DNA from 2 places in the Polaromonas sp. P4_F4 genome. Region 1 is predicted to be linked to the other one. Evidence: riboswitches for the same ligand, from Rfam matches in the RefSeq annotation. Region 1 holds a riboswitch; the other holds the start of a gene.
The links. A riboswitch is a leader RNA that binds a small molecule or an ion and turns the genes downstream of it on or off. The one in region 1 is predicted to bind glycine.

Region 1 (6,611 bases):
TGACCGACGATGTGTCAGTCACCGCATCCGCGGCTTGATTGTCCGTTCTGTCCATTTTTCGGGTTTCCGTCATGGCCCCAGCGTGGTGCCGGGACGCAAACGGAGCGCGGGTCCGGCCGGCGGCTGCGGAGCCGATGCGGCGCCGCGCGGCGACAGCATGGCGCGAATCCGCCCCGTGGGATTGGTGGCCGTGCGGTTTTGCGCGCCCCCATCCACAGTGAACACATCGGTGTTGTTGTCATAAACAATCAGGGAGCCGGTCGTTTCGTCGACCAGGGTCGCGCCGTTGTAGCGCCGCACCACGGCCTGCTTGATGAATTTGACGGTATCGGCACGGCTGTCGTATTCGATCCGCTCGCCTTCCCCTTCGATGTACTCGTCCACGCCGTCGCGCTTTTTCCGGTAAAAGGCCAGCTTGCCCGGGGCCGCCACGGCAACGGCCTGCTGGTAGCCCTGGGGATCCTGGCTGACATCCACACGCTCGCCCCGAACAATGGTGGTGCCCTTGGTGATCACCACATTGCCGGTGAACACGCTGGTTTGTTTCAGGTCGTCGTAACGCAGGGCATCGGCCTCCGCATTCATCGGCTTGTCGCGGTCAGCCCGCTCGGCCGCGGCGGGAAACACCGCTCCGGCCGCCAGTGCGGCCAGCACGATCAAGGGAAAAAAGGGGTGTTTCATAAAGGCACGAATCTTGCTGCTGGTTTGGAGTGATTGTAGCCATGCCAGCTACGGGAATGGCGGCGAGGGCGAATTGGGCCCATAAAAAAACCCGCCACGGGTGGGCAGGTTTTCGGGCCAACGCCGGGCGTTGGCATATGACGTTCGACTTGCCGTGCGCTTATTTGGCCTTGCGCGATTGCGCGATCAGGTAATCGGTGACCTGCAGGGCCCTGTCCATGGTCTGGGCCAGCTGGCCAGACGTGTAGTAACGCCCGCCGACGCCCAGGGCCGGCACGCCGTCGACCGCGTAGGTGTCCTGCAACTGGGTGGCCTTGCGCGCCTTGGTGCTGACGGAAAACGAGTTGTACAGCTCGACAAACTTGGCCTTGCTCAGGCCCTGCTTCTCCGCCCAGGCCGCCACCTGATCCGCCGTGTTCAGCGCCTGGCGCTCGATATGGATCGCGTTGAACACCTTTTTGTGCAGTTCATTGAGCTTGTCCATGGCTTCCAGCACATAAAAAAGACGCTGCTGCGGCTCAAAATCGGGACGGAAGGCCACCGGCACGCGCCTGACGGTCACGTCTTTGGGTGCTTTCTGGATCCAGGCCTCGAGTTGCGGCTCAAAGGCGTTGCAATGCGGGCAGCTGTACCAGAAAAATTCCACCACTTCGACCTGGCCGGCAGGCACGTCGGTGGGAGCGGGTTTGCCCAGCGTCAAATAATCCGTTCCCTCCTTGAAGGCGCGGGCCTGAGCCTGCGCGGCTGTGGGCAGCGCAACGCCTCCCCAAGTGGCGGCGGCTGCCACGGTAGCGGCTGAAAGCGAAAACTCACGTCGTTGCATCAATTTTTCTCCTGGTTTCCTGGTCTGTGGGTCTGTGTGGGGGTATTTTGCAAAGCGGCCACTTACTTATTCAGTGAAAAAAACAAGCCGGCCGGCCGTTTCGTACAGGGGTTGGTACGCCCCCGCCCATAAAAGTTCACCCTGTGTGGTGTTGCATGCTTGACGGTACAAATAAAACCGATGGATTTTTGTTCAGGGCAAGGCGCAAACCACAGCAATAGTTCCACTATTGCGAGGATTTGCAACGCCGCCATGGGCAAAAAGACACGGTTTTATGTACCGGATAGCGTGCAACACCACACTCTAGCGCTGCACCCTGACGAGGGCCGTTTCTATCGAGTTGCCGTCCAGCCGCTCCTTGACCTTGTCGGCGTCTTCTTTTTTATCAAAGGGGCCAACGCGCACGCGGTACACCGTTCGGCCCGACTGCTCGCGCTCACTCACCTTGGCCTGCACGCCCAGCAGCATGAGCTTGGCGCGCTGCTGCTCCGCGTCTTCTGGCGTACGGAATGCACCGGCCTGGACAAAATAACTGAACGGGTCAACGCCCGAGACGGCGGGCGCGGCGTCCGCCCTGGCCTTGGCGAGATCGCCCAGCGGATCCGCGGAGGTGGCGGGCTTCGCCGGGGGCGCGGGAGCTGCCTTGGGCGCGGTCGCCGTGGCGGGGGCCGGCACAATGCCGGGTTCGCCGGAAGCGCTGGAAGCAGAAGGGAGCGGCTTCACAGGCGTTTTGCCCGCCAGCGGGGCATTCGGGTTCCAGTCCCGGTTCTTTTTGGCTTCCGCGGCGTCGCTGTCGGGATTGCGCGACTGGCTCTTGTTCATGAAAGGCACCGGCACTTTGGTGATGTAGACCGCCACGGCCAGCGCGGCGCCCAGGCCGATCAGCGCGCCAATAACCAGACCCAGCAGGGTTCCGCCTTGTTGTTTTCTCATACCTTGCCCAATTTTCTTGCCTGCCTCTGAATCCCGCTCTGAATTTCGCTCTGAATTCCGCTGTGTGTGCTTCATGGTTGCCTACATTTTGTGGGGCGCACTGACGCCCAGCACCTTGAGGCCATTGTGCAGCACCTGCGCCGTCGCGGCGACCAGCGCCAGGCGCGCCAGCTTGACGGCTTCATCGTCCACCAGAATCCGCTCGACGTCGTAATAGCTGTGGTAGCAGGCGGCCAGCTCGCGCAGATAAAAGGCCACGTCGTGCGGCGCCAAACCGGCGGCCGCGTTGCTGAGCATGTCGGGGTACTTGGCCAGCAGCAGCATCAGGGCCTGGGCTTGCGGGCTGACCAGTGCCGACAGGTCCACGCTTTTCAGCTGGCCCTGATCGCCGCCCTGCGCGGCCCAAGTGCCGAGAATCGAGCAGATGCGCGCATGGGCGTATTGCACGTAGTACACCGGGTTTTCATTATTTTTTGCCAGCGCCAGGTCGATATCAAAGACGTACTCGGTGTCGGGTTTGCGGCTGAGCAAAAAGAAGCGCACGGCGTCCGCGCTGGTCCATTCGATCAGGTCGCGCAGCGTGACATAGCTGCCGGCGCGCTTGGAGATCTTGACCTCTTCGCCATGGCGCACGACGCGCACCATGGTGTGCAGCACGTAGTCGGGGTAGCCCTGCGGAATGCCGGCGCTGGCGGCCTGCAGCCCGGCGCGCACGCGGGCAATCGTGCCGTGGTGGTCCATGCCCTGGATGTTGATGGCCTTGCTGAAACCGCGCTCCCATTTGGCCAGGTGGTAGGCCACGTCCGGCACAAAGTAGGTGTAGCTGCCGTCGCCCTTTTTCATCACGCGGTCTTTGTCGTCGCCGTAGTCGGTCGACTTGAGCCACAGCGCGCCGTCCTGCTCGTAGGTTTTACCGGCGTCCTTGAGCTTTTGCACCGCGCTGTCGACACGGCCCGAGCTGTACAGGCTGGACTCGAGGTAGTAGTTGTCAAACCTGACCGAGAAGGCCCGCAGGTCCAGGTCCTGCTCATGGCGCAAATAGGCCACGGCAAACTGCCGGATCGAGTCGATGTCTTCGACATCACCGCTGGCGGTGAACTCCCGGTCGTCGGACTTGACGGTCTTTTTGGCCAGAAAGTCATTGGCGATGTCGGCAATGTAGTCACCGTTGTAGGCGGGCTCGGGCCAGCCGGCATCGCCCGGTTTGAGGCCTTTGGCGCGCGCCTGCGTGCTGGTGGCCAGGGTCTGGATCTGCACGCCGGCGTCGTTGTAATAGAACTCGCGCCACACATCCCAGCCCTGCGTGTCAAACAGGTTGCAAATCGCATCGCCCAGCGCCGCCTGGCGGCCATGGCCCACATGCAGCGGCCCGGTCGGGTTGGCCGAGACGAACTCCACAATCATGCGATGCGGGCTGTCGGCCAATTGCATGCCGTACTGGTCTGCACCCTGCAACACTTCCCGCACCACCTGCTGCTTGGCTTCGGGCTTGAGCCGGATATTGAGAAAACCGGGGCCGGCAATTTCGATCGCGTCCACCCAGCGCGCAAACGCGGGCGCCTGGAGCAGCAGCCCGCGCAGGTTTTCCGCCACCTGGCGCGGGTTGAGCTTGAGCGGTTTGGCCAGCTGCATGGCCGCGGTGGAGGCAAAGTCGCCATGGGCCGCCACCTTGGGCGACTCGAAGGCTGCCGCCACGGTACTGTCGGGCGCCATGGTTTTGAGGGCCTGGCCCAGGGCGTCCAGCAAGTCTTGTTTGATTTGAAGCATGGAGAGATTTTAGGGCGTGGGCCCCGCGCTTCTGGCCAGCGCTTGGGCAATATGCGAGAATCTGCTTTCATTCAAGAGAGCGCTGTTGCCCTGCAACAGCCGCCGAAGGCGCAATCTCCCATGATCGCTCAGGTCCCCGTATTGAATGAAACATGCCGAATCTGGAGAGAGCTGCAGCGCAACGCTGCCGCCACCGAAGGAGCAAATCCTGGCCATCAGCACCTGCTGATACCGGGCTGAATCTCTCAGGTACCAAGGACAGTGGGAGCGGCACCAGCACTGGTGCACGCTGCCGCCCTGAAATTCACGATTGATTTCATAGCTGCCTGCGCGCATCCGTGCTGGCCTGTTGCCTTGTTTTCCTTGGGAATTTCATCATGAAAGTCACCGTATTGGGCGCCGGCGTGACCGGCATCACCTCCGCCTGGTTTTTGCGCCAGGCCGGCCACGAGGTCACCGTGGTCGACCGCCAGCCCGGCGCCGGCCTGGAAACCAGCTTTGCCAACGGCGGGCAGATTTCGGTCAGCCACGCCGAACCCTGGGCCAACCCGGGCGCGCCCCTGAAGGTGCTGAAGTGGCTGATGCGCGAAGACGCGCCGCTGCTGTTTCGCCTGCGCCCCGACCTGAACCAGTGGCTCTGGGGCCTGGACTTTTTGCGCCAGTGCACGCCGGGCCGTACCCGGCACAACATCAAGCAGATGGTCAACCTGGGCCTGTACAGCCGGGCCACGCTGCAAAAGCTGCGCGCCGACACCGGCATCAACTACCAACAAAAGACCGAAGGCATCCTGCACTTCTACACCAGCGAGCAGGAGTACGCCGATGCGCAGGGCCCGGCCGCCGTGATGCGCGAGCACGGCTGCGAGCTGGACATGAAAACGCCAGACGAATGCGTGGCCATCGAGCCCGCCCTGGCGGCCAGCCGCCCGCAAATCGTCGGCGGCAGCATGACGCCTAGCGACGAATCGGGTGATGCGCATGCCTTCACCCGCCAGCTGGCAGCCCTGTGCGCCGCGCAAGGCGTGGAGTTCCTGTACAACACCCGCATCGTGGGCGCGCGCAAGGAGGGCGATACCCTGAGCAGCGTGCAGATTGCCAGCGCCGAAGGGGTGGTGAGCGAGCTGAAGTCCGACGCCTATGTGATGTGCCTGGGCGCCTACAGCCCGCAGTGGGCCAGGCTGCTGGGCCAGACCTTGCGCATCTACCCGGCCAAGGGTTATTCCGTCACGCTGCCGGTCATCAACGAAGCCGCGTCCTACAACGTATCGCTCACCGACGACGAGTACAAGCTGGTGTTCTCGCGCCTGGGCAACCGCCTGCGCATTGCGGGCACGGCCGAACTGGGGGGCTACAACACCGACCTGAACCTGGTGCGCTGCGAGGCGATTGTGCGGCGCGTGCGCCAGCTCTTTCCCGACATGACCGACGGGCAAAATGCGCAGTACTGGACCGGCCTGCGCCCGGCCACACCATCCAACGTGCCCTACATAGGCGCCTCCAAAACCCGCAACCTGTTCCTCAACACCGGCCATGGCACGCTGGGCTGGACGCACTCCTGCGGCTCGGGCGCGGCGATTGCCGACATCGTCAGCGGACGCGCACCTCAGGTGGACTTTGCCTTCACCGGCCAGGTGCCCGAGCGCAAACGGGTGTCACTGGGCCGGCCCGCAACGCAGGCATAAATCGGCTAAATCGGTTGAGTCGGCGGGATTGGCTGCTGCCGGTTTGCGCGGGCGGCGCCGGCGACCGGCAGGCTGCTGAAATTCGCGCGGCGCAACCGGGCCATGCGAATCAGCAGCACTAAGCCGTCGGCCGGATGTGAAATTTCCCGTCCGTCACCAGCGTGTCATCCACCTCGACCACCGACACGCTGCGCACCTGCGCGCCGGCCGGTCCGTGCCCCGCCCAGTCGATGATGTTCTGGACTGCCTGGGCTTCGCCGGCCACAGTGGCCTCCACGGAGCCATCAAGGCGGTTGCGCACCCAGCCGGAGAGCCTGAATGCGTGGGCTTGCTCCGCAAAGGCCGCACGGTAGCCGATGCCCTGGACCAGACCGGCGATGCGCAACTGTTTTGCCATGTCTCATCTCCCTTGTGCTGTTGCCGGATGCGCTGTTGCTGCTTCAGCAGCGTTGTCAGGTATTTTCCGCCAATGCTGGCCGGCAGGCGACGATCCGTTTCGAATCGACATTCGGGATGCGCAGATCGTGGCGCCAGCGCGGGCCCTAGTTCAGCAAGACGCGGGCGGCGTCTTTCACCGCGCGCGTGAGGCGCTGGGCCAGCACAGGCTCGCGGGCCCAGTGCTGCCAGTAAAGCGCCACATCGACCGTTTTGCCGGGCAGCACCTCGGCCAGCGGCGGGCGGTGCGCACGGGCGGCCAGGTGCTGCTCGGGCACCATGCCCCAGCC
Region 2 (6,611 bases), on a different contig from region 1:
ACTCACCGGCGGTGGAATGGCCATTGCGCTGCGGCGTGCGATCGAGCGCGGAACAATCCCGTCTATCAGGTCGCGGCGTGAAGCTGAGCCCACCACACTGAGCATGTGCACTTCGTCGGCCTCATCAATGCCGATGTGGCGTGCGATGAATTCAGAGGGGTTTTCAAGCTCGCCCAGCGGCTTGGCGGATTGCATCAACATGTCGGGAGTTCCGTATCAGGCGGTTTCAAAAATCAGGCGGCGGAAAACTGGGTGTAGCTGGTTTCATCCATCAGGGCGTCCAGCTGCGAGGCGTCGGACAGTTTGATTTTGAAGAACCAGCCGGCGCCCAGCGGGTCGCTGTTGGCCAGCGACGGATCGTTGCGCAGGGCTTCATTGACTTCAACGACCTCGCCGCTCACGGGCATGTAGACGTCCGCGGCGGCCTTGACCGATTCGACCACGCCGGCAGTTTCCTTCTGCGCCAGGGTGGCGCCGACGGCAGGCAGGTCGACAAACACCACATCGCCCAGCGCGTCCTGCGCATGGACCGTGATGCCCACGGTGGCGGTGTCGCCGTCAATCTTGAGCCATTCGTGGTCTTCGGTGTATTTGACAGTCATGAGGTTCTCCAGAAGTTCAAAAGTTCAGTGAAAAGGATTCAGCAAAAAGGATTCAACAAAAAGATTTAGCAAAAAAGATTCAGCAAGTTAACGTGAAAGTAGTAAGAGGCAGCCAAACACTCAGCCGCGGTAGTAGTGGTTGGGCACAAACGGCATGGCCGACACTTCCATCGGAACGGCCTTGCCGCGCACCAGGGCATTCACCCGCGTGCCGATGGCGGAAAACTCGGGGCTCACGTAGCCCATGGCCACCGGCTGGTTGATGGTGGGGCCGAGCAGGCCGCTGGTCACGGTGCCAATGGGCGCGCCCGCGGTGCTTTGCAGTTCGGTGTGGTCGCGCACAGGCACGCGCTCCAGCGCCACCAGGCCCACGCGCATTCGGGTAAGCGTTACCGGGTCGGCCAGCTGCGCCAGAATTTTTTCCGCACCGGGAAACCCTCCGGCGCGCGCGCCGCCGGTGCGCCGGACCTTCTGAATGGCCCAGTTGAGCGCCGCTTCCACCGGCGTGGTGCTGGTGTCAATGTCATTGCCGTAAAGGCACAGCCCCGCTTCAAGCCGCAGCGAGTTCCGTGCGCCCAAGCCAACAGGTTTGACTTCGGGCTGGGCCAGCAGGGCTCTGGCCAGCGTGTCGGCCTGCGATTCGTGCACCGAGATTTCGAAACCGTCTTCGCCGGTGTAGCCGCTGCGCGTGAGGAAGCAGTCGCAGCCCGCCACCGTGAAGCGGCCGCCGGTCATGAACACCAGTTTTTCAACGCCCGGCGCCAGGCGCTGCAAGGCGGTTACCGCCTGCGGCCCCTGCAGAGCCATCAGCGCCATCTCCGGCATGGGGATGACTTCGCACCGGCTGCCGATCTTTTGCTGGATGTGCGCGATATCACCGACCTTGCAGGCCCCGTTCACAATGAGGAACAGGTCGCCGCCCCCGGCGCTGTCGTGCATGTTGCGGTTGAAAAACATCAGGTCATCGATGATGCCGCCGTCGTCATTGAGCAGCAGGCCGTAGCGCTGCTTGCCGGCGGGCAGGTCGACCACATCGACGGGCAACAGGGTTTCCAGCGCAGCCGCCGAATCGGGGCCCACCAGGCGCAACTGGCCCATGTGGGACACGTCAAAAAGTCCCGCCGCCTGGCGTGTGTGGTGGTGCTCGGCCATCAGGCCCGCAGGGTACTGCACCGGCATGGAATAGCCCGCGAATGGCACCATGCGCGCGCTCAACTCTGCGTGCAAGGCATGCAGCGGTGTTTTGAGAAGATCTTCAGGGGTGACAGAAGAAGAGGAGGCAGAAGAGGCGTTAGACAAGGCATTCTCCGGGGGCAAACATGAATCCATGACCCATGGTCATGCGCTGCCCCTGCTGTCCACTTTACCTGAGAGATTCACCTGGCGATGCAGGCTTGCTCCTTCGGTGGGCCGCCTCAAAAGCGGCCTCTCTCCAGTAGGGAACGTTTTCCGGCGCCAGACGCCGGAAAACGGTTGCCAGTCCTTTTGCCTGAGCGTTCAGTGCACCATGGGAGTTAACTTCATGGTGTTCGTGCGCCTTCGGCGGTTTTCGCGGTGAAAACTCTCTCCTGACCTCTCAAGTGTAACGGATGCCGGATTCGGCGATTTGCACCCGACGGGGTGTTATCAGGTGCTATTTGAAGCCCAGCACATGGGGCAGCCAGGTGCTGAGCGCAGGCAGGAAAGTCAGCAGCACCAGCACCGCACCGTGCGCCCAAAGAAAGGGCATCAATTCCCGCACCAGCGGGCCCATGGGTACACGCGATACGTTTGATGTGACAAATAACAGGCCTCCCACCGGCGGCGTAATCATGCCCAGCGTGAGGTTGTAGATGACGATCATCGCAAAATGGATGGGATCTATGCCCAGCTTGACTGCAACGGGCGCAAGAATCGGCGCCAACACCATCACACCGGGCAGCGGCTCAATAAAAATGCCAAACAGCAGCAAAAAGATGTTCACGATGATCAGGAACATCCAGGGAGACAGATTCATCCCGATGATCCAGTCCGCCATCAGCTGCGGCAGGCCCTCGATGGTGAGAATCCATGCGAAAGAGGCGGACAGGCCAATGATGATCAGCACCGAAGCCGTGAGCAGGGCAGAGCGCGCCAGGATGTCGGGCAGGGCTTTCCATTCGAGTGTCCGGTAAACGAATTTGCCGCAGACCAGCGCGTAAAAAACAGCCACCACGGAGGCTTCGGTGGGCGTGAACCAGCCGGCCCGCATCCCGCCCAGAATCAGCACTGGCAGCAGCAGCGCAGGAATTGCCTTCCAGGTGGTGCGCCAGACCTCCGGCCACGGCGGCATGCCGCCGTCGCCTTTGTAATTGCGTTTTTTGGAAACTTGGAAATTGACAACGCACATCGCCACCGCAATCAGGATGCCGGGTAACAGACCCGCGACGAACAGTGCGCCGACAGAAACGTTATCGTCCTGCAGGGCATAGATGATCATGATGATCGACGGTGGAATGATGGGCCCGACAATGGCTGTCGCTGCTGTCAGGGCGGCAGCATAGGAGCGGTCGTAGCCAGCCTTGTCCATCATGCGGATCAGCATGGAGCCCGGTCCTGCGGCATCCGCCAGTGCGGAGCCGGAAATGCCGGAGAAAAAGGTCAGCGACACCACGTTGGTGTAACCCAGGCCGCCCCGCTTGTGGCCGACAAATTGCCCGGCAAAGCGCAGCAGTACCTCTGTGAGCGAACCACCGCTCATCAACTCGGCCGCCAGAATGAAAAACGGCACTGCCATCAGCGGGAAGCTGTCCACGCCGGTAAAGGTTTCCTTTAGCAGTACAAACAGCGGGTAGTTCTCCGCGAGAATCAGCGTGGCGGCGGTGGCAAGGCCCAGCGCAAAGGCAACCGGTACGCCAATGGCGAGAAAAAAGCAGGCTGAAATTATCAGCAGCAGGCTGGCGTTCATAGTGCCCCCACGCTTGCGGCATGGGCCGCCGCGCGAGGCCTTGCAGGCCGCGGCTCGCGAGACGCTTCGCCTCTATCGCCTGTCCAAGCCTGCTCAAGCAGGCTTGGAGCCGCAGGCTCCAGCCCCAAGGGGGCCTTCGGGTCTTGGAGCGGTCCGGCGGCCCTCATAGGGATGCACTCGCAGTCGCATCAAAATGCGCGTCTACGGCAAACAGCCGGTCGCGCACATAAACCCGCACGATCAGCAGCCAGTGCACGACCAGCAGCACGCCGCCAACCGGCATGGCCGCGTAAATATAGGCAAACGGAATCTGCGTGGCCGCCGTCAGCTGAAACATGGTGCGGCCCATGTACAGCCAGCCATACCAGATCATGAAACCGAAGAAGGCGAACAGCAGCGCAGCCACGACAGCCCGCGTGATGATGGCCAATGGCCGGGGCAGCGCATCCTGGAGATTTTCTACAGCGATGTGGCCGCCGTACCGAAGTACCGGTCCGGCACCGAGAAACGTCAGCCAGATCATCATGTGCCGGGAGACTTCTTCGGCCCATTCAATCGACTGGTTGGTCAGGTAGCGCAATGCCACGTTGACAAAAATGATGACGGCCATGGCCGCCAGCAGCAAAATCAGCGCCCAGCGGTTGGCGCTGAGGAAATAGCGTTCGAAGGTCTTCACTGTTGTTCTCGATTGTTCAGCCTGATTCTGCTGGCGGTGATCGCCAGGTGCGACGGGCTGGAGCCTTCCAAAAAAATGCCGCCCGGATAAAGCCGGGCGGCGCCAGGGTTTCGACGCTTAGCGTACGTCCTGGATCTTTTTGATATTGTCGGCGCCAAACTCCTTGGCATAGCTGGCGTAGGCCGGCTTCAGTGCTTCCCGGAAGGCGTTGCCGTCGACTACTTTGGTGACTTTCATGCCTTCTTTTTCCAGCTGGGCAATACCGTTGTTCTCGTCGTCATTGACCTTTTTGCGCTGGGCGGCACCCGCCTTTTTAGCTGCTTCGACAAATACCTTCTTGTCGGCGTCGGACAGCTTGTTCCAGGTTTTTGGGGACAGCAACAGCAAGGCCGGGGAATACACATGACCGGTCAGCGACAGGTGTTTTTGGACCTGCGAAAACTTGGAAGACAGGATCACGGGGATGGGATTCTCCTGGCCGTCCACGGTACCTTGCTGTAGCGCGCCGAACAGCTCAGGGAAGGCCATGGGCGTGGGCAGAATGCCGAAAGTCCGGTAGCCATCCATATGCACCTTGTTCTCCATGGTGCGCATTTTCAGGCCGGCGGCATCGGCGGGTTTGACAATGTCGCGTTTGCTGTTGGTCATGTGGCGAAAACCGTTTTCCGTCCAGCCCAGCGCAATGATGCCCTTGCTCGGGAACTTGCTCAGGATGTCCTGGCCGATGGGGCCATCCATCACCTTGCGTGCATGGTCGTAATCGCGAAACAGGAAGGGAATGTCAACAATCTTGACTTCGGGCACAAAGTTGCCCACAGGGCCGGTAGAGGTGTTCACAAGATCCTGCGTGCCAAGTTGCACCGCTTCGATTTGCTCGCGCTCTCCGCCCAGTGCAGAACTGGGGAACTGCTGGCATTTGTAGCGACCCTGTGTGTTCTTTTCGACTTCATCGCAGAACGTGGTGGAACCCACTCCGTAATGGGATTCCTTGGTGGTTGCGTAGCCGATTTTCAGGATGGTCTGTGCCTGCGCGGCAATACACCCCGTGGCCAGGGTGATACCGATAAGCAGTTTTGAAAGTTTCATGTCGTCTCCGGGGGGGGTGTCGTTCTGACGGGCCTCCGGCCAGTCAAAAGTTATCATACAACTCTGAATTATGTCCGCTCAGCCAGAGCCGCCACATTGGGGTTTTCGAGCACATAGCCACGAATGATGGTTTCAAAGTCGGGGTCGGGCTGCAAGCCGAGTCCGCGGGCGCGGACGGCATCGATGTGGGCGGGCCAGCTGGTGACGATTTTTGCAACCGCAGGGTCCGGCGTCCAGTCGATCAGTGCCGCAACCTGCTTGCCTGCCACGCGTTCCAGCGCCGCGGCCATATCGCCGGCCGTTGTCTTGAGCGCCGGCAGGTTGATGGCGGTGCGGGCGCCCCATTCGGCATCGCTGGCTTGCACGGCCCGTATCAGCCCGTCAATCGTGCGGCCTGGCGAAGACAGGGCCACGGCTGTTTCCGGCGGCACCGGGCAGGCTGCCCGTACGCCTGCCAGCGGCTCGCGGATCATGCCGCTCAGAAAGCTGGATGCTGCGCCATTGGGCCGGCCAGGCCGTACGCTGACGGTCATCAGGCGCACATTGCGGCCCCGGATGAAGCCTTTGCGGGCGTAGTCGGCCACCAGCTGCTCTCCGATGAATTTCTGGATGCCATAGCTGTTTTGCGGCGTGGGCAGCGTCCTGTCGTCAATCACCGCAGGCAAGGGTTGTTCCGGTGAATTGCCAAAGACGGCGAGTGAGCTGGCAAATACAAAGGTGGGGGAGGTCTTCAGCGCGCGGCAGGTTTGGAGCAACGCCCGTGTAGCGTCCAGGTTGCTGCGCATGCCGAGGTCAAAGTCAGCCTCGCACTCGCCACTGACGGCTGCGGCGAGATGAAAAATGATGACGTCTTCCGGCCGTACTACGGAGGCTGTGGCCGGGGTTGCGGCCGGATTTGCTTCCAGGAGCTGGTTCAGGTCGCCCACCATTGAACGAATTCGCCGGTCTGCCGCCAAATCAGCGGGCGGTGCCGCGCGGTCCACCAGTGTGATGGTTTGAATGGTTTGCGGTGCGGCGCCGGCCAGTGCAAGCTGGCCACGCTTGAGAAGCTCGCGGGCGAGCCGGGCGCCCAGAAATCCGGCGCCGCCTGTGATGACGATGTTCATGGAGGTTGTCTCTGTTGATGTCTCTGCTGATGTCTGCGATGTGTCTGTGGTGTGCCAGTGCCCGCCAACTGGATGCATGAGGCCTGCCCTGCGAAGCACCACATGGTGTATTGCAGTTTAGCGTGCGGGGGTGTGCAACAACCGGCTGGTGCGTGGCGGGCGGCGCGGCGGCAGTTCAGTGCGCCGCGGCGGCAGGTGTCAGGTGTCAGGTGTCA

Region 2: linked by a shared signal. The riboswitch ahead of gcvT (glycine cleavage system aminomethyltransferase GcvT) and the one ahead of AC1DUR_RS10720 (D-amino acid dehydrogenase) in region 1 are both predicted to bind glycine.

Annotation. Positions count from the first base shown of each region.
Region 1 covers NZ_JBFUJO010000008.1:46,484-53,094, forward strand. The annotation lists gene lptB (LPS export ABC transporter ATP-binding protein) at 1-55, opposite strand, end outside; gene lptA (lipopolysaccharide transport periplasmic protein LptA) at 70-681, opposite strand; gene AC1DUR_RS10705 (thiol:disulfide interchange protein DsbA/DsbL) at 842-1,504, opposite strand; gene AC1DUR_RS10710 (SPOR domain-containing protein) at 1,808-2,437, opposite strand; gene argS (arginine--tRNA ligase) at 2,519-4,204, opposite strand; glycine riboswitch at 4,267-4,358, shown strand; gene AC1DUR_RS10720 (D-amino acid dehydrogenase) at 4,582-5,886, shown strand; gene AC1DUR_RS10725 (acylphosphatase) at 6,005-6,283, opposite strand; gene AC1DUR_RS10730 (HTH-type transcriptional regulator ArgP) at 6,429-6,611, opposite strand, start outside.
Region 2 covers NZ_JBFUJO010000007.1:194,833-201,443, forward strand. The annotation lists gene gcvP (aminomethyl-transferring glycine dehydrogenase) at 1-201, opposite strand, end outside; gene gcvH (glycine cleavage system protein GcvH) at 234-602, opposite strand; gene gcvT (glycine cleavage system aminomethyltransferase GcvT) at 723-1,901, opposite strand; glycine riboswitch at 1,947-2,048, opposite strand; glycine riboswitch at 2,070-2,183, opposite strand; gene AC1DUR_RS10350 (TRAP transporter large permease) at 2,236-3,528, opposite strand; gene AC1DUR_RS10355 (TRAP transporter small permease) at 3,692-4,204, opposite strand; gene AC1DUR_RS10360 (TRAP transporter substrate-binding protein) at 4,322-5,290, opposite strand; gene denD (D-erythronate dehydrogenase) at 5,359-6,396, opposite strand; gene AC1DUR_RS10370 (acyltransferase family protein) at 6,609-6,611, opposite strand, start outside.